DNA from 4 places in the Pantoea sp. S18 genome. Region 1 is predicted to be linked to each of the others. Evidence: predicted binding sites of a transcription regulator. Region 1 holds the regulator's gene; each other region holds the start of a gene.
What was found. Region 1 encodes PurR, which represses purine synthesis genes. Its sites were predicted from a motif close to CANGCAAACGTTTGCNTG; they were not measured.

Region 1 (4,887 bases):
GCGCACCGCCAGCGTTATCAAAAAGCGCGTGAAACAGCGATGACCAAATTGATGGGCCAACTCGGCAAACCTTATCAGTGGGGCGGCACTTCGCCACACACCGGTTTCGATTGCAGCGGCTTAGTGTGGTACGCCTATAAAGATTTGGTGAAATTCAAATTCCCGCGCACCGCCAATGAGATGTATCACCTGCGCGATGCGGCACCGATTAAGCGTGAAATGCTGGAGAAAGGTGATCTGGTGTTCTTCCGCATTAATAATCGCGGCACCGCCGATCATGTTGGCGTGTATCTCGGCAACGGGAAATTCATTCAGTCGCCGCGTACCGGCAAAGATATTCAGATTAGCGCACTGGGTGAGGATTACTGGCAGAAACACTATGTGGGCGCGCGTCGCATGATGACGCCAAAAACTATTCGCTAACTGTTGCGCAACAATCATAAAAAGCCGGATGCTGTTCTCAGCTCCGGCTTTTTTGTTAATGCATGATCGCGGTAAAGCTGAAGGCGATAATCATCAACAGTGCGCCAACGGTGGTCATTAGCGCCAGCTTCAGGTCGGTATTCATCACAACTCCTTAGTCACACAATTATTAGGGTTAAGGCGATTTTCGCACAGCAATGGGCAAAAATCTCGTGTTATCCGCGCCAGCTTGTTAGAATCGCCGCCTTTCGTTGCGCAACAGATTTTGCGCGTGCTGTATTTACAGCGTGATGAAGTGATTTCGCCTGCTAAAACACACCGTTTTGCCCGCTTTTTTGGGCTATAAAAGCATTAGCAGACGCAAACGTTTAACAATATACTTATCAGTAAGTTGCGATAAGCCCAGGAGTACCATTTTCATGGCAACAATTAAAGATGTCGCAAAACGCGCGGGTGTCTCAACCACCACGGTTTCGCATGTCATCAACAAAACGCGTTTCGTTGCGGAAGAGACGCGTAACGCCGTATGGGAAGCGATCAAAGAATTACACTACTCGCCCAGTGCCGTGGCGCGTAGTCTCAAAGTTAATCACACCAAAACCTTAGGTTTGCTGGCGACCTCCAGCGAAGCGCCCTATTTCGCTGAAATTATCGAAGCGGTGGAGAACCGTTGTTTCGAACGCGGGTACACGCTGATTCTCGGCAATGCGCACAACGATCTGCAAAAGCAGCGTGCTTACCTGTCGATGATGGCGCAAAAGCGCGTCGATGGCTTGCTGGTGATGTGTTCTGAGTATCCAGACGATTTGCTGCAGATGCTGGAAGAGAACCGCAACATTCCCATGGTGGTGATGGATTGGGGTGCATCGCGCGGTGATTTCACCGATACCGTGCAAGACAATGCGTTTCAGGGCGGCTATCTCGCCGGGCGTTATCTGATTGAACGCGGTCATCGAGATATCGGTGCCATTCCCGGCCAGATGGAGCGCAACACCGGCGGCGGCCGTCACGCTGGCTTCCTGCAGGCAATGAACGAAGCGGGCATTACGGTGCGTCCGGAATGGGTAGTTCAGGGCGACTTTGAGCCTGAATCGGGCTATCAGGCGATGCAGCAGATTTTAAATCAGAAACAGCGCCCAACAGCGGTGTTCTGCGGTGGCGATATTATGGCGATGGGCGCGATTTGCGCTGCTGATGAGATGGGTTTGCGCGTACCGCAGGATATCTCAGTCATCGGCTACGATAATGTGCGCAACGCGCGCTATTTCACGCCAGCGCTGACCACCGTGCATCAGCCAAAAGCCGAACTGGGTGAAAAAGCGCTGGAAATGCTACTGGATCGCATCACCAGCAAGCGTGAAGATCCGCAAACCATTGAGGTTCAGCCAACGCTGATTGAGCGCCGTTCGGTGGCGTACGGTCCGTTCCGCGACTATCGCCGCTAAGCCGACAATTCGCTGAGCCATTCGTGGTTCAGCGTTTCGGCATCCCCGAGATAAGCCAGTAACCACTCCAGCGCCGGTGACGCGCGCTGTTCTGACCAGCTGACGCAGCACGGACTGTCCGGAAAGGCCTGCGGCAGTGCCAGTTCCACCAGTTTATGGCTGTCCAGCAGAGGACGCGCCAGATGGCCTGGCGCCATGCCGACGCATAATCCTGCCAGCAAACAATCCATCCCGGTTTCCCACTCTGGCACCACCAGACGTCGCTGATTATCCAGCGTCCATGTCATACGGCGCGGCAACGCACGCGAGGTATCCTCCAGCACCAGCGATGGCCATACTCGCAATGTTTCATCATCCAGCTCCGTGCTGTTAACCAACGGATGATCCGGACTTACAACACAACGCCAGTTCAACGCGCCCATATCCTGAAAGGCAAAACGTCCGCCCACCGGAATCGCCTGGGTTGCGCCAATCGCCACATCAACCCGGCCATCTGCCAATGCATCCCACACGCCGTTAAACACTTCGTAGCTGATAATCAGCTCCATATCGGGAAAGTGGCGATAGAAATCCTTCACTAACTGCCGCGTGCGCTGCGGTTTAACGATGCAATCAACCGCGATGCTTAGCTCCCCGCGCCAGCCATTTGCCAGTTGCTGACACTGTCGACGGGTTGCCAGCATTTTTTTGATAACAGATCGTCCTTCACGTACAAAATGCTCGCCCGCCGGTGTCATCACCACTTCGCGGTGCTGACGCTCAAACAGCGGCACCGCCAGCCAGCTTTCCAGCTGGCGCACGGTATAGCTGACGGCAGAAGGCACACGATGCAGCTCCTGCGCTGCCGCACTAAAACTGCCAGTGCGCGCCACCGCATCCACCACTTCAAGCGCATATTCTGACCACATAATTTTGCCTTCAAAAAATTTAACAGCACTATGCAAATATTAGCGTTTCACAAAGCGCGTTGCATCCTTTTACACTCCCCGGCGTTCAACCTGCCCAAAAGAGAATCACCATGTTGTCGTCTAAAGCATTTATGCCTTATCTCGCCGTGCTCAGCATGCTCGGCTTTCTTGCCACGGATATGTATTTACCCGCCTTTGGCGATATGCAGCGTGATTTCGCGAGCGCACCCGGCACCATCAGCGCCAGCCTGAGTCTGTTTCTCGGCGGTTTCGCCTGTGCCCAGGTATTTTGGGGGCCGCTGTCAGATCGTTACGGCCGTAAACCCATTTTGCTGGCGGGGTTAGCCATCTTCGCCCTTGGTTGTCTGGGGATGCTTTGGGTGACCGATGTCCGCCTGATGCTGGCGCTGCGTTTTGTGCAGGCGATTGGTGTGTGTGCGGCTGCCGTGAGCTGGCAGGCGCTGGTGGTGGATCACTATCCAAAAGCCAAAGCCAATAAAGTGTTTGCCACGATTATGCCGCTGGTTGCGCTGTCTCCGGCGCTGGCACCGCTGCTCGGCGCCTGGCTTATCGGCCACTTCCACTGGCGCAGCATCTTTATCACGCTAACGCTGGTTGCCGTGGTGTTGCTGATCGGTACGCTGCAGTTAACCTCGCCTAAGCGCGAGAAAGTTGCGTCAGGCAAACAACCCGGCTGGTTGACCTTGCTGGGTACTCGCGTTTACAGCGGTAACGTCTTGATCTACTCGGCGTGTTCAGCGAGCTTTTTTGCCTGGCTGACGGGATCACCTTTCATTCTCGCCGCTGCTGGCCTGACGCCGGGCGATATTGGCCTGAGCTATATTCCGCAGACCATTGCGTTTCTGATTGGTGGCTTTGGCTGCCGCACGCTGTTAAATCGTTATCAGGGCGCGCAACTCCTGCCGTGGTTGCTGGTGTTGTATAGCCTGAGCATCCTGAGTCTGTTTGTCATCGCCCTGATGCCTTCCGCGCCGCTGTTTGTATTGTTGATGCCCTTCTGCGGCATGGCGCTGGCCAATGGTGCGATCTATCCGATTGTGGTTGCCAGCGCATTAGCGCCCTTCCCGCACGCCACTGGTAAAGCCGCAGGATTACAGAACTTATTCCAGTTAGGATTATGCTTTGTTGCCAGCCTGCTGGTCTCCGCCGGTCTTGAGCAGGCGCTGTTCAACACCACGTTAGTGATGGTCGCCACCGTGGTACTGGCGTGGGCGGGCTTTGTCTGCCAGCGATCGCTAAACGCACAAAGTGATATTGCCCACACTTCCCGTCCCTGCGAAGATAATCTCTAAGTCAACGCTTTTCGTTAGCAAACTAACGATAACCCGTTGAATATTGACCCACGTGAGCATATACTCTGTGGGTCAGTAATTCTGTATTAAATCAATAATATAAATGTAATACCTTTAGCGACACTGTCGCGGGATGGCGTCTGCACATTATCCGGTGCGGCGACCCACTTTTCTGCTCAAATTCATACCTCTGTACTACGTCGTACAACGTCGGATTTCTGGCGCACGGATTTTCCGTGAGTTCTCTCACAGGTCTTGGGAAATTGGCTATTCTTTTTCTCAGGTTCAGATCGGAAGGTGATGGAGAAGCTATGAGTTCATCTGTTATAGAAGAAGTGAGCCTTGAAGAAAACCATTGGTATCGGATCGTCAATGAACTGCTAGAGCGGGCTGATATTGCAGTTAATGGCACTCGTCCCTGGGATATTCAGGTAAAGCATCCAGATTTTTTTAAACGCGTTCTTGAGGAAGGATCGCTCGGATTAGGTGAAAGTTACATGGATGGTTGGTGGGAGTGCGAACAGCTCGATATGTTCTTCCATCGCGTTTTAAAACACCATCTGGATAAACAATTACCCCGGCATTTTAAAGATACGTTGCGCATCGCCGCCGCGCGTCTCACTAATTTGCAATCAAAAAAACGCGCCTGGATTGTGGGTAAAGAGCATTATGACCTTGGTAATGATCTATTCTCACTGATGCTTGATCCTTATATGCAATATTCCTGCGGCTACTGGAAAGACGCTGATACCCTGGAAAACGCGCAGCAAGCCAAACTGGATATGATATGCCGCAAGT
Region 2 (4,887 bases), 730 kb from region 1:
TCTTTATCTTCCCGCCAGGCGCGCTCGATCAACAGCCACAAACCTGGCTGACCAGCTTCCGCATGGAGAGCAATCCGGCGCTGCTCGCGCAGCTTAATCGCGCATTCCCGACGCTGAGCTTGCTGGATATCGGCAGCATGATGCGCCAGATCGGTCAGGTGCTGACGCAGGTGAGTCAGGCGCTGGAAGTGATGGTGGTGCTGGTGACGGTATGCGGCGTGCTGCTGCTGCTAGCGCAGATTCAAGTCGGCATGCGTCAGCGTCGGCAGGAGTTGGTGGTCTATCGCACGCTCGGTGCCAGCAAGCGCTTGCTGCGCGGCACGTTATGGTGCGAGTTTGCGCTGCTTGGCGTGGTGTCGGGGATTGCGGCAGCGCTGGGCGCGGAAGCGGCGCTGTGGGGCTTGCAGCGCAAGATCTTCGATTTCCCGTGGCAGCCAGACTGGACGCTGTGGATCGCCTTGCCGATCGGCGGCGCGCTGCTGCTCTCGCTGTGCGCCGCCTGGCTGGGTATTCGACTGTTAAAACAGAAGGCGCTGTTCAGAAGCTTCAGTGCCTAAATTGTCGATGGTGGTGTAACCAGGTGCGCATTAATGCGCGCCCTACGAAAACCCCACAGGAATGCGCGTTCGGCAAAATCACATCAATCTACGTAGGGTCGCCATTAATGGCGACCTGGCTAATCAAAACTTCTCAACCGCCCACGCAATTCCGCTCGCATACGCTTGCGGCAGCAGCGGCACCAGCGCATTCAACGCTGACGCCAGACGCCCACGATCGCTATCGGTCAGATTAAGGTGCCCAACCTTGCGGCCTTCACGCACCTCTTTGTCGTACCAATGCAGATGCACCAGCGGCTGTTGCAGCCACGCCAGATTCACATCGGTACCAATCAGATTCACCATCACCGACGGCGCAAACACCACCGGTTTTGGCAGCGCCAAACCTAAAATCGCACGCAGATGCAGCTCGAACTGGCTGATTGACGCGCCATTCTGCGTCCAGTGACCGCTGTTGTGCACGCGCGGGGCCAGCTCGTTGATCAGCAGACCTTCTGGCGTAATGAAACACTCCATCGCCATCACGCCAACATACTTCAGCTCATGCATGATGGCGCTGAGCATCGCTTCTGCCTGCTGTTGCTGTGCGGCATCGGCCTGTGGGAACGCCACGCTGGTGCGCAGAATGCCGTCCTGATGCAGGTTATGCGTCAGCGGATAAAACACCGTGCTGCCATCGTGTCCACGCGCACCGACCAGCGACACTTCACCGCTGAAATTAATGCCTTGCTCAACGATGCATTCGCCGTAGCACTCATCCGGCAGCGCATCGGTTTCGTTAGCGCGCAAACGCCACTGACCGCGGCCGTCATAGCCGCCGGTACGACGCTTAACAATCGCCAGTTCGCCCAAGGTGCTGAACACGTTTGGCCACTCGGCTTTATCGGCCAGCAGCTGCCACGGCGCGGTGGCGAGGTTCAGCTGATCCAGCAGCTGTTTTTGCGTCAGACGATCGGCCAGACGCGGGAAAATATCGCGATTCACAAAGGCCGGATGGCTCGCCAATTCGCGGGTTAACGCGGTTTCCGGCCAGCGCTCAATCTCAGCGGTGATCACGCTTTCGGCGATCGGCAGCGCAGAAGGCTCCGCATCCAGACCCACCGGATAGACCGCGATGCCCAGCGGTTCACCCGCCTGGCGCAGCATGCGGCCTAACTGGCCATTTCCTAATACGCAAACCGGCTTCATGCGTCCTCCCGCGGATCCGGGTTGTTCAGCACTTCATCGGTTTGCGTTTGACGCCAGTTGGCGATGCGCGTTGACAGCGCGCTGTCGTGGATCGCCAGAATCTGTGCCGCCAGCAGGGCAGCGTTAGCGGCACCGGCTTTACCAATCGCCAGCGTACCGACCGGAATACCGCGCGGCATCTGCACGATGGAGTAGAGGCTATCGACGCCGCTCAGCGCCGCGCTTTGCACTGGCACGCCCAGCACCGGCACCAGCGTTTTCGCGGCCAGCATGCCCGGCAAATGGGCAGCACCGCCAGCACCGGCGATGATCACCTGAATACCGTTTTCAGCGGCGGTTTCCGCGAAGCTGAACAGTTTGTCAGGCGTACGGTGAGCTGAGACCACTTCAACGTGGAAGGGAACATCCAGGCTGTTAAGAATTTCCTCGGCGAACTGCATGGTAGCCCAGTCACTTTTGGAACCCATGACAATGGCGATACGGGCCGGGGCGGCGTTGGATGACATGCGGTCAACTCCTGTGAATATGCAAACGAACCTGGCCGGGCGGGCAGGCGAAGAAGGGCACAGAGAATAGCATGAGATGGCAGCAAGGAAAACGGTTGCGTAGGCGGAAAACGGGCATTGATGCCCGGATTTCAGAAGGGGAATTCGATCAGGCTGACGCCGCTGGCATCGAGCTGAATCATCGATCCGTTCTCGTGCCAGGCACCGAGCACCGCGCGCTGGGCGTTTTCGCCGTGCAGCGTGAAGGGATGAATGGCGGGACGATGCGTGTGGCCGTGAATCAAAATCGGCACCTGCTGGCGCGTCATCGCGGCTTCCACTGCGGACTGATTAACGTCCATGATGCTGACCGACTTGTGCTGATTCGCCTGCTTGCTGCCATTGCGCATACGCGCGGCAATGCGCATGCGCAGACGCAGCGGTAACGCGAGAAACAGGCGCTGCAACCAGCGCTGATGCACTTTGGCGCGAAAACGCTGATAGCCTTCATCGTCGGTGCACAAGGTATCGCCGTGCATGATCAACACGCGATGTCCGTAGAGATCGAGCACCTTCTCTTCTGGCAGCAGCGTCATGCCGCTCGCCCGCGCAAAACGCTGGCCGAGCAGGAAATCGCGATTACCGTGGATGAAGAATTTAGGCACCGGCAGCGCCTTAAGCGCCGCAGCGATTTGCTGATGCAGCGGATTAGGATCGTCGTCGCCGATCCAGGCTTCAAACAGATCGCCGAGGATGTAAAGCGCATCGCAGGAACGCGCTTCACCCTGCAAAAAATGCAGAAAACCGGCAGTAATTGCCGGTTCTTCATTACACAGATGCAGATCTGCGATAAACAGCGTGCGCGACATTACTCGCTAACAGTCACTTTCTGGATGACAACATCTTCAACCGGAACGTCCTGATGCATGCCGCTGCGGCCGGTTTTCACCGCTTTGATTTTCTCAACCACGTCCATGCCTTCAACCACTTCTGCGAACACGCAGTAACCCCAGCCTTGCAGGCTTTCGTCACGGAAGTTCAGGAAGTCGTTGTCTGCCACGTTGATGAAGAACTGGGCAGTTGCAGAGTGTGGAGCCTGAGTACGCGCCATCGCCAGCGTGCCTTTGGTGTTTTTCAGGCCGTTGTTCGCTTCGTTGCGGATGTCTGCTTTGGTATCTTTCTGCTTCATGCCAGGCTCAAAACCGCCGCCCTGAATCATGAAACCGTTGATTACGCGATGGAAGATAGTGTTATCGTAAAAACCTTCCGCGCAGTATTCCAGGAAGTTCTTCACGGTAGCCGGCGCTTTGTCATCGAAAGTTTTAATTACGATATCGCCATGGTTCGTCTGGAAAGTGACCATTATTTTCTTCCTGTCAAGGTTGTCGTCAGTGTCGCTGCCGCGCCTGCAAGGCGGCGGGGCATTTTTGTAGACGCTTCTTATATCACAATTTCCAATAACGCGTCAGTAACCGGACGGCAGTTGGCAACCGAGCGATGCACAAGTCAGAAAAATACGGCACAATAACCGGCTTGATGCTGGCTGGTTAGGCGAGGTTGTTTCGGTCACCATAAATGGCGACCCTACAAACCGGACAGTATTTCGTAGGGTCGCCATTTATGGTGACCGTATTAAACCCAATGCACATTTATCACGTTCGAATCCCGCACACGTAATTAAAACGGAACCGTTCAATGCTAAAGATTTATAACACCCTGAGTCGACAGAAAGAGGAATTCAAACCCATCCATGCCGGTCAAATCGGTATGTACGTGTGTGGTATCACGGTTTACGACCTCTGTCATATCGGCCATGGGCGTACGTTTGTGGCATTCGACGTGGTGGCGCGTTATCTGCGTTATGTGGGCTATCAGCTGAAGTACGTGCGTAACATCACCGATATCGATGACAAAATCATCAAACGTGCCAATCAAAATGGTGAAAGCATTGAAACGCTGACCAACCGCATGATCGCCGAGATGCACAAAGATTTCGCCGCGCTCGGCATTTTGCCGCCAGATCTGGAACCGCGCGCGACGCGCCATATCGATGAGATCATCGAGCTGGTCGGCACGCTGATTGAACGTAAGCACGCGTACGTAGCCGACAACGGCGACGTGATGTTCGACGTGTTAAGCGACAAAGATTACGGCGCGCTGTCGCGTCAGGATCTGGAGCAACTGCAGGCCGGTGCGCGCGTCGAAGTGGCGGATGTGAAGCGCAATCCGATGGACTTCGTGCTGTGGAAGATGTCCAAAGCCGACGAACCGGCGTGGAACTCGCCGTGGGGCAACGGCCGTCCAGGCTGGCACATCGAATGTTCGGCGATGAACTGCAAACAGCTCGGCACCCATTTCGACATTCACGGCGGCGGTTCGGACCTGATGTTCCCGCACCACGAAAACGAAGTGGCGCAATCCACCTGTGCGCACGATGGTCCGTATGTGAATTACTGGATGCACTCCGGCATGGTGATGGTTGACCGCGAGAAGATGTCGAAATCGCTGGATAACTTCTTCACCGTGCGCGATGTGTTGCAGCACTACGATGCCGAAACCGTGCGTTACTTCCTGATGTCGGGCCACTATCGCAGCCAGCTCAACTACGGCGAAGATAACCTCAACCAGGCGCGTGCGGCGCTTGAGCGTTTGTACAC
Region 3 (4,887 bases), 220 kb from region 1:
GTCAGCCAGTAGGTCGGGCCCACGTCAGCTTCTTCTTCTTTCTGCCCCTGCGAGGAGAGCGAGTGCAGGCGAATCATCATGGCGTCATAACTGTCTACGGTGCTGATGTCCCATCCTACCAACGGATGAGTCTGGATGACGTCTTTATTTCTGTCCATTATAACCTCCGTATTACTCGTTAAACGAAGTGCTTCTTGAGGTTCAATGCGGCTGTATCGTGCACTAGCGAAACAATTATAACATGAAATAGCGGGTACAATAGTTAAAAGGTATGACGAACCTAATCTGAGTGAAAATAAACGCGCTTCACATTGACGTTATGACGAATAATAAAATGCCCGAAACGTCAGGCATTTTATTGGAAATATTACTGGCGGTAGTTACGAAATTATCGGCTTTTATAAGAGAAAACTTTAGGCCGAAAAAAGAGAATCTTTTAGGCGTGTGGCTCGCTCGGCAGCAGGCCGTGACGCTTCTGAATCTCTTCCGCCAGCCGGGTAAAATGCTGCTGTAACTGCTCGTCATGGTTCTGGTTTTGCGCTTCCAGCGTCAGGTTGTGGACCAGCAACTGATTGGCGCGATCGTCGAGACAGAAGGTCAAGGTGGCAAACGCATTTTCTAATACGGTTAAGCGGCGCTGTTGCTCAGCAATAAATGCCAGCAACTCTCCGAAGGTCATCGCCTCTTCTGGTTTTTCAGTAGTCATGTAAAACACCTCCTGTAAGCATGACGAGGCAAGAATAGGGGATCGTTTAACATGAGTCTAGATGCAGGAAGTTTTTCTGGCGAGAGTGAAATAAAAACAAAAAAGCCGGGTGGCGAAACCCGGCAAAAACGGCACAGTGGCTGTTAATCGTTATTAAACCAGTCGTCAGCGCTTTCCCAGGTTTCTTGTAACAGTTCGCTGATGCGTTCACGTGACTCTTTGCAGCCACCAAACACGCTAAGTTGGTTGCCGCCGGCATAACGCACTTTGACGTGATGATCGTCGTCAGGGAAATCCTGTGTAATGCGACGAACCAGTTCGATGCTGAGTGCATCAAGTGCACCTGCAGGAAGGGGCGAAGTTTTTGCTACGGTAATTTCAACACGCATAGAAGCCTCCGGAATAATATACTGTTTATTTGTACAGTATAATTATCCCGAAGGCAAGCAGCAGAAAATTATTCTTTGATGCGCCAGTTCAGCGTTTCACCGGCAAGGAAAGGCACCAGCGTGTCATCCGCCAGGGCAATGCTCTCTTCAACCTGCCAGGATTCACGCACCAACGTCAAAGTGCCTTCATTCAGCGGCAAACCATAGAAGTTCGCGCCATTTTCCGAGCAGAAGGCTTCGAAATGCTCCAGCGCATTAAGCTCCTCAAACACCGTGGCGTAAGCAGGCAATGAGGTCGGCGCATTGAACACACCGGCGCAGCCGCAACTGGCTTCTTTCAGGTGACGCAGATGTGGCGCGGTATCGGTCCCGAGGAATACGCGACGATTACCGCTGGCGACCAGTTTACGCAGCGCTTCCTGATGAATATTGCGCTTCAGAATCGGCAAGCAGTAGAGATGGGGACGCACGCCGCCCACCAGCATGTGGTTGCGGTTGAACATTAGGTGTTGTGGCGTAATGGTGGCGCCCAGCAGTTCGTTACCGGCAGCCAGATATTCTGCTGCTTCTTTGGTGGTGATATGTTCCATCACCACTTTCAGCGCCGGGAACTGTTTGCGCAGCGGTTCCAGCACGGTTTCAATAAAGCGAGCTTCGCGATCAAAAATATCGATATGAGAATCGGTCACTTCACCATGCACCAGCATCGGCATGCCGATCTGCTGCATGCGCTCCAGCACCTTCGCAATCGCGGCGATATTGGTGACGCCGTGGCTGGAGTTGGTGGTGGCGTGCGCAGGGTAGAGCTTGGCAGCAGTAAAAGTGCCGTCACGGAAGCCGCGCTCGATCTCATCAGGATCGAGTGAGTCGGTGAGATAGCAGGTCATCAGCGGAGTAAAAGCATGCTCAGCAGGTAACGCGGCCATAATGCGCTCGCGGTAAGCCACGGCAGCGGCCACGCTAATAACCGGTGGAACCAGGTTTGGCATGACAATCGCACGACCATTTACTGCGCTGGTATAAGGCAGTACGGCGTTGAGCATCGCGCCATCGCGCAGATGGATATGCCAGTCGTCAGGGCGGCGGATGGTGATTTGCTGAGGTTGGGCTGTCATTCAAAAAGACTCCGGCTGAGAAGAAAACGAGAGGCACGTTTAGGCCGGGGAGTAATCATAAGGATGTGGGCAACCGTTTGCACGGGATTTTATTGTGACAAACAAAAACCGCACCCGAAGGTGCGGCTGCGCGGATTAATCAGTAAACGGAATCACCAATTGTCCCGGTTTCACTTCTATCCCTTTAGCGAGTTTCTTCGCCAGCGCTTCGCCTTTGCTGCGGTCTGCGCTCAGCACGTAGGCGGGTTTCTCATTGAAGTAGCGCTTCAGCGACTCATTGAGATAAGGCGTAAGGGTTTTCATGATCGACGCCATTTTTTCTGGCTGCACCTGCGCATCGACAATCTCCATATCATGCAAATAAATCGCGCCTTCCTGTGCGTTGTAAACCGGCTGCGCCTTCATCTTCAGCAGCATTTCGGCCTGCTGCGGGCCAAACAGCGAGCTGACATTGATATTGGCTTTACCCGAGAGGGTGATTTTGCCGGGTTCTTCACGGCCAATTTGGCTGTTGAGATCGCTCAGCACAATGTGCGCATTCACCAGCCCGGAAACACCGATGTCTTTTTCGAAGTTATTGCGCTTTTGCAGCGCCTGATTCACTTCCTGTTCGCTGATGGTGTATTGCGTCAATTGGTTACAGCCGCTGAGTAGCACGGCAAAAAGCAGGGCGACAAGCCCGGTAAACGCCTTTTTCATATAGTCCTCATCCTGATCGAAACGGCAAAACAGCGATAGCCTGCCTGAATCAGCGGCACCTGTCACCAGGAGAGAGATGAGAAGCGCCGTAGCGCCTCTCGTGGATGAGGATTATGCGGCGATGGAGGAGAGCAGATTGACCTGAGTTTGTTTCGCCATATTATCGCGATAATCGGCAACGCGGCTTGGCCATTCAATGCCGTTGACCAGCGTTAAGGAGCGCAGCAGCGGGAACAGATGAATGTCATCTTCTGAGAGTTCTCCATTGACCGCATTGGGCTTGACGATCAGCTTATCGAGCTGGCGCAAATCGTCGCTGATGTTTTTGATTAAGCCCGGCGCGTGTTTCCGCAACTCGCTGAAATCGCCGACGCTGGCCTGCTTCTTCTCGCTAAAGTAACTGCGCGCTTCCGGCGTGGCGAATTCGGCAAAGGAGGCATCGGCAATGCGCGGTAGCAGCAGCTTATTCACGTAGCCATTTACATGGCGCAGCCAGTCGCTAATCGCCGGATTGCTTTTGCCATTGAGCAGCGGCTCGTGATCGAATTTGTCCACCAGCCGCACAATATCCATACTTTCCGGTACCGCGCTGCCATCAGCCTTTTGCAGAATCGGCGCCATTTTCTGGCCGATCAGTTTTTTCGGTGTTTGCTCGTCGTCATTCAGCATAACGATGAGTTCTAACGGCAGATTTTTTAAGCCGAAAATCATGCGTGCTTTGACGCAGAAAGGGCAGTGATCGTAGATGTAGAGTTTCATCCCGTTTCTCCTGTGGTTCTAAGGGTGACGGAGGTCACCCTTTTTTCGGACGTGCGGGAAGTATGGAAGAGATCTGTGGCAGGGGCAAACTAGCTGCTGAAAATCGCTGGCGCCACCGAACGCGGCTGGAACTGCCACCACAGCGCCAAAAGGGTGATCATGCCGACGCTGCTCAGCAGCATCCACGGCAGTTCCGGCAGCGCCCATTGCTGGCCCATATCGAACATCCAGCCGCCACCGGAGTAGCCGATCAAGCCGCCAATGGCGAGGCCGAGACGGCTGAAGCCCATATAGCTACCGCGTGCGCGGGAGCTGGCGAGCGAAGCGCTGAGTGTCTCACGCGCCGGTTCAGCAATGATCGAGCCGAGATAAAAGATGGCGATCAGCATAAACAGCGACGGCAGCGAGTCGGTCATGCCAACCGGCAGCAGACTGAACGTCATCAGGAACAAACCGGCCATCAGACGCGTTTCCAGGCGGAAGCGTTTTTCGCTCCAGCGTGCCAGTGGATAGAGCAGGCTTAATGACAGCAGCGCTTCAATGGCGTACATCCACTTCACCGCAGCAGGCGCACCGGCCACCTGATTCACCATCACCGGCAGCATCAACATCACTTGCACGGCGAGAATGTAGTAGCCGGTCAATGTCAGCACATACAGGCGAAAACGCTTATCCTGCCAGACGCGTTGCATCCCTTCACGCATCGCAATGCGTTCTGTCGAGATACGCCACGCCGGTAACCAAATGGCGTTGAACAGCGCAGCAGCGACAAACACCGCCGCGCCAACCCAGCACACCAGGCGGAAATCCCACGCCAACAGCCAGCTGCCAATCAGCGCGCCCAGCACCGCTCCGGCACTGTCCTGCATCATCAGCAGGGAGAAGAAGCGGCCGCGATCGCGTGCGCGCACCAGTTTCATCACCAGCGCGCTACGTGGCGGATCAAACAGCGTGCCGCCAAGACCGGAAAGCAAGCAGGCGAACCACAGCAGCCAGGGTTCATGCGCCAGCGCCATGCAGGCAAAACCCGCCGCACGCATTAACATGCCGGTGACGATCAGCGGACGCGCACCAAAACGGTCGGCAATCGCACCGCCGAAGATGCCGAATCCCTGTTGGACGAACTGCCGCAAGCCAAGCGCAATGCCGACCATCAACGCGGCCCAGCCCAGCTGTTCGACAAAATGGATGGAGATGAGAGGAAATACCACGAAAAATC
Region 4 (4,887 bases), 1.5 Mb from region 1:
CCGTCATCAAGCCGAATCACGCCTCTAACATGGTAGAGATCCTGCTGGAAGAGCCGGATGCGCTGAAGAAGCAGCAGATTATTAGCGATTGCCATCGCTGGCTGAAGACCGATTTCGCCAACGAAGCGCGTGAGATTCACTATCGCTACATCAAGCCACGCATTCTGGTGGAGCAGTACATTGGCGATGGTAAATCGGCGCCGATTGACTACAAGTTCCACATGTTCAACAAGCGCGACGGCAGCTTTGAGTATGTGTTGCAGGTGATCTACAACCGCTGCAATCCGCTGTTGTCGATGAACTTTTACGTCAACAACCTCAACGAGGCGTATCACAAAATTCGTGATACCGGCCTGGACGTGACGCCACAAATGGCCTCGTTGCAGCACGCGTTGGCGTTGAGTAAAAAGCTGGCGAGTGATTTCGATTATGTGCGCGTGGATTGGTACATTGATAAAGAGCAGATCTACTTCGGCGAGTTGACCTTTACGCCAGGCGCGGGTTTGGTGACCGGTCTGGATCGCGGGCTCAATCAGATGATGGGTGATATGTGGATTCAGGATCGTCGCGGTACGAAGATACCGGGCATCACGGTGACGGAAGTAACCATTCCGGCCGTATTGAAGAAAATTTAAGTATCACACAGCAAAATAAAAAACCCCGCTTCGGCGGGGTTTTTTATTGGCTGCGATTAAGGCATTGGCCAATCAGTTGGCGTCTGGCTCATCACTTCAATAAAGGCGTTTTTGGAGATTTCCATAAAGTTATGCAGATTTTCCATGCTCAGCGTGATACCGAGCAGGCCAGTAACAAACCAGCAGGACATGCCTACGCCGATGCCACCGCACAGCAGTGCCATCACGTGATGACTGTTCTGACGCAGTCGAATTTTCATGGTGCTGGCGAAGAACATCATTACCGCACTCAGGAGTTCCCAGCGCATAACAATCAAACTGGTGGTTAAGGTGGCCATCTGCAAAAACCTCTTAGAATCAGTGATATCCCCGACATTCAATCGACATCACTGGCGGCGAAGAAGGAAGGTCAGGGAAGTCCTTCAGGCCGTCTTACTGAATACAGGAAAGTGTGACTTGGCTCACATTATATCACTCGATTTTAAATTTTGAACAAAATTTATACCTGGTATGGTAGAAAGATTTTTATCGAACTGGAGGTAAAAGCAGGCAGGAAAAGCGAGGTGCGCCCGCAAGGGGCGCGCAGAAAAGGTTAGCTAACCGGGCAGCACTCGCCGGTTGTACGCTGGGCAAAACTGGTCATGTTGTTGTCTGCACAGTCAAAACTGAGCAAGCGCGGACGCTGAATCATCGCCTGACGACGCATAGTGTGACGATAAGCGGTTGGCGTTTGCGAGAACTGACGGCGGAACACGCGCGAAAAGGTCTGCTGCGAGTCATAACCGTATTGCATCGCGATATCGAACACCGGACGCTGAGTTTGACGCAGCGCTTCAGCGGCCAGCGTCAGACGACGTTCGCGAATATAGCCACCCAGCGTTTGTTTCGTGACGGCACGGAACATACGCTGCAGGTGCCATTTTGAGTAACCTGATTTTGCCGCGACTTCATCAATAGACAGCGCTTTATCCAGATTCTGATCGATCCAGTTGGACAGCGAATGAATGATTTCCTGTTGCATCATAGCCTCATCCTTCTGATGTTTTTTGCCTGGTGAGAAATTCGAAGTTTTGCTGGGGTGCGAGTATAATTCCTCAAGTTAACTTGAGGTAAAGGCCCTAAATGAAAAAAGAACGCAATTACCCGAAGCCGGTTTTAACGCCGGGCGAAGTGGCGAAGCGCAGCGGCGTGGCGGTGTCGGCGCTGCACTTTTATGAGACCAAAGGATTGATTTTCAGCTCGCGCAACGGCGGCAATCAACGCCGCTACAGCCGTGACGTGCTGCGTCGCGTAGCTATCATCAAAATCGCACAACGCATTGGCATTCCGCTGGCGACGGTGAGCGACAGCCTGACGCATGTGCCGGCCAATAAGCGCATGTCGACGCAGGAGTGGGACGCGCTGACGCAACACTGGCGCGAGGAGCTGGATAAACGCATCGAAACCCTGACGCGCTTGCGTAACGATCTGGATGGCTGCATTGGCTGCGGCTGTTTATCGATGCGCGATTGCCCGCTGCGCAATCCGGGTGACCGCCTGGGCGAGCAAGGTTCGGGCGCGGTGCTACTCGATCCGGAACAAGACGAGCAAAAACGTTAATCGACTATACTTGGCGGAACACTTTTACCGGCAAGGAAACCGTATGATCACCGTTCACCATCTGGAAAACTCCCGCTCGCATCGCGTGTTATGGCTACTGGAAGAGCTCGCGGTGCCTTACCAAATCAAACGCTATCAACGTGAAAACACTCTGCTGGCCCCCGATTCCTTAAAGAAAGTGCATCCGCTAGGGAAATCACCGGTGATTACCGACGGCAATCGCGTGATTGCCGAGTCAGGCGCGATTCTCGAATACCTGCAACTCAAATACGACAGCGAGCATCAGTTGGCGTTGAGTCATGAAGATGAACAGATTCAGGCGCGTTACTGGCTGCATTACGCGGAAGGATCGCTGATGCCGCTGCTGGTAATGAAGCTGGTGTTTGCGCAGTTTGGCAAAAAGCCGGTGCCGTGGCTGCTGCGTCCGGCTGGCATCGCATTGAGTAAAGGGATTCAGAAAGCCTGGCTGAACAAGCAGCTGGCATTGCACGGCAGCGTGATTGAAGAACATCTCACGCAGCATCCATTTTTTGCCGGTTCACGTTTTAGCATCGCCGACGTGCAGATGAGCTTCCCGCTGCTGGCACTGCAGTTACGTGGTTCGCTGCGCGATACGCCCGCCACCGCCCGCTGGCTGGAAACCATGCAGCAGCGCGCTGCCTGGCAACGTGCGATTCAGCAGGGTGGCGCGATTCAATTGCAGAGTTGATTGCGGCAAGGTCGCCATGAATGGCGACCCTACGGGGCGGATGCCTGAATTTATCCTGTCATGCCCGCGATTAGTAGTTGAAAACCCCATGGCAAACGCCAGATAATCGTTTGCCTTTTTTCCGCGTCCCCTTTTACGGCCTGGAATACGCGGCGACGTAAACGTTTGCCTGGATTTTCATCATGAAAATCCGCCATCAGGGAACAGCAAACGTGCGCCGCGCGGCGACTCACATCACAAAAATATTGAGGAAGAATTATGTCTGGCGAATCGCGCCCGGCCAGTGGAAAACTGGACGCCTGGTTCAATATCTCTGCACGCGGCAGCAGCGTGCGTCAGGAAGTATTGGCGGGTCTGACAACGTTTCTGGCGATGGTGTATTCCGTCATCGTGGTGCCCGGCATGCTGGGCAAAGCGGGCTTCTCGCCAACAGCGGTGTTCGTCGCTACCTGTTTAGTCGCCAGTTTTGGCTCGATTATCATGGGCTTGTGGGCCAACCTGCCAATGGCGATTGGTTGCGCCATCTCGCTGACCGCCTTCACCGCTTTCAGCCTGGTACTTGGCCAGCACATCAGCGTACCGGTGGCGCTTGGCGCAGTGTTCCTGATGGGCTTACTGTTCACGCTGATTTCGGTCACCGGCATCCGCGCATGGATTCTGCGTAATTTGCCGATGGGCGTGGCGCACGGAACCGGTGTCGGTATCGGCTTGTTCCTGCTGCTGATCGCCGCTGACGGCATTGGTTTGGTGGTGAAAAACCCGGCTGCGGGCTTGCCGGTGGCGCTGGGTCAGTTCGCGTCATTTCCGGTGATCATGTCGCTGGTCGGCCTGGCAGCGATTTTCGGTCTGGAAAAACGCCGCGTGCCTGGCGGCATTCTGCTGACCATCATCACCATCTCGATTCTTGGCCTGATTTTCGATCCGGCGGTGACCTATCAAGGTCTGTTCGCCATGCCGAGCCTGAAGGATGCCAACGGGCAATCGGCGATGTTTAGCCTTGATATCATGGGTGCGCTGCAACCTGTGGTGCTGCCGAGCGTGCTGGCGCTGGTGATGACTGCAGTCTTTGATGCCACCGGCACCATTCGCGCGGTAGCGGGGCAGGCGAATCTGCTGGATAAAGAGGGGCAGATCATCAACGGCGGTCGTGCGCTGACCACCGATTCCGTCAGCAGCCTGTTCGCTGGTCTGGTCGGCGCTTCGCCGGCTGCGGTTTACATCGAATCTGCGGCAGGAACGGCGGCGGGCGGTAAAACCGGTCTGACGGCGATTGTGGTGGGTTTGCTGTTCCTGGTGATTCTGTTTATGTCGCCGCTGGCCTATCTGGTTCCCGCTTACGCGACGGCACCAGCATTGATGTACGTTGGCCTGCTGATGCTGAGCAACGTGGCAAAAATCGACTTCAACGATTTCGTTGATGCGATGTCTGGCTTGCTGACCGCAGTGTTCATCGTGCTGACCTGCAACATCGTCACCGGCATCATGCTCGGCTTCGCTTCACTGGTGATTGGTCGTTTGTTTGCTGGCGAGTGGCGCAAGTTGAACGTTGGCACCGTGGTGATTGCTGTCGCGCTGGTGGCGTTCTATGCCGGTGGCTGGGCCATCTGACTTTAAAGCGAATAAATTTCGAGATTATTCTCTTTCTGCCCCACGCCGCACATCGGGTTGCCCCGCTGTGCGGCGTTTTGTTTTACACTTTCCCACGCAACAACATCGCTTTAATGAAATTGATTCGCCTAAGGAAAGCATGGAAATCTTCTTTACTATTCTCATCATGACGCTGGTGGTTTCACTCTCCAGCGTGGCGGCACGTATTCTGCCGTTTCAAATTCCCCTGCCGCTGGTACAAATTGCCGCCGGTGCACTGCTCGCGTTTCCCGTCTTCGGCCTGCATGTCGATTTTGATCCGGAGCTGTTCCTCGTGCTGTTCATTCCGCCGCTGCT

Region 2: purE (5-(carboxyamino)imidazole ribonucleotide mutase) is a predicted target of PurR. The motif match lies at 2,336-2,353, and genes of this name have one in related genera.
Region 3: pyrC (dihydroorotase) is a predicted target of PurR. The motif match lies at 2,277-2,294, and genes of this name have one in related genera.
Region 4: VIJ98_RS01710 (NCS2 family permease) is a predicted target of PurR. The motif match lies at 3,098-3,115, and genes of this name have one in related genera.

What each region holds. Positions count from the first base shown of each region.
Region 1 covers NZ_CP142688.1:1,867,631-1,872,517, reverse strand. The annotation lists gene VIJ98_RS08690 (C40 family peptidase) at 1-423, shown strand, start outside; gene VIJ98_RS08685 (YnhF family membrane protein) at 479-568, opposite strand; gene purR (HTH-type transcriptional repressor PurR) at 843-1,868, shown strand; gene punR (DNA-binding transcriptional activator PunR) at 1,865-2,776, opposite strand; gene punC (purine nucleoside transporter PunC) at 2,887-4,089, shown strand; gene cfa (cyclopropane fatty acyl phospholipid synthase) at 4,401-4,887, shown strand, end outside.
Region 2 covers NZ_CP142688.1:1,135,359-1,140,245, forward strand. The annotation lists gene ybbP (putative ABC transporter permease subunit YbbP) at 1-557, shown strand, start outside; gene purK (5-(carboxyamino)imidazole ribonucleotide synthase) at 681-1,745, opposite strand; gene purE (5-(carboxyamino)imidazole ribonucleotide mutase) at 1,742-2,251, opposite strand; gene VIJ98_RS05065 (UDP-2,3-diacylglucosamine diphosphatase) at 2,383-3,099, opposite strand; gene ppiB (peptidylprolyl isomerase B) at 3,099-3,593, opposite strand; gene cysS (cysteine--tRNA ligase) at 3,926-4,887, shown strand, end outside.
Region 3 covers NZ_CP142688.1:1,647,228-1,652,114, forward strand. The annotation lists gene bssS (biofilm formation regulator BssS) at 1-158, opposite strand, end outside; gene VIJ98_RS07580 (hypothetical protein) at 437-706, opposite strand; gene dinI (DNA damage-inducible protein I) at 850-1,095, opposite strand; gene pyrC (dihydroorotase) at 1,164-2,210, opposite strand; gene VIJ98_RS07595 (lipoprotein) at 2,346-2,909, opposite strand; gene grxB (glutaredoxin 2) at 3,021-3,668, opposite strand; gene mdtH (multidrug efflux MFS transporter MdtH) at 3,758-4,887, opposite strand, start outside.
Region 4 covers NZ_CP142688.1:378,255-383,141, forward strand. The annotation lists gene VIJ98_RS01685 (ATP-grasp fold amidoligase family protein) at 1-635, shown strand, start outside; gene VIJ98_RS01690 (YjcB family protein) at 692-973, opposite strand; gene soxS (superoxide response transcriptional regulator SoxS) at 1,228-1,659, opposite strand; gene soxR (redox-sensitive transcriptional activator SoxR) at 1,758-2,234, shown strand; gene VIJ98_RS01705 (glutathione S-transferase family protein) at 2,278-2,943, shown strand; gene VIJ98_RS01710 (NCS2 family permease) at 3,202-4,551, shown strand; gene VIJ98_RS01715 (Na+/H+ antiporter) at 4,691-4,887, shown strand, end outside.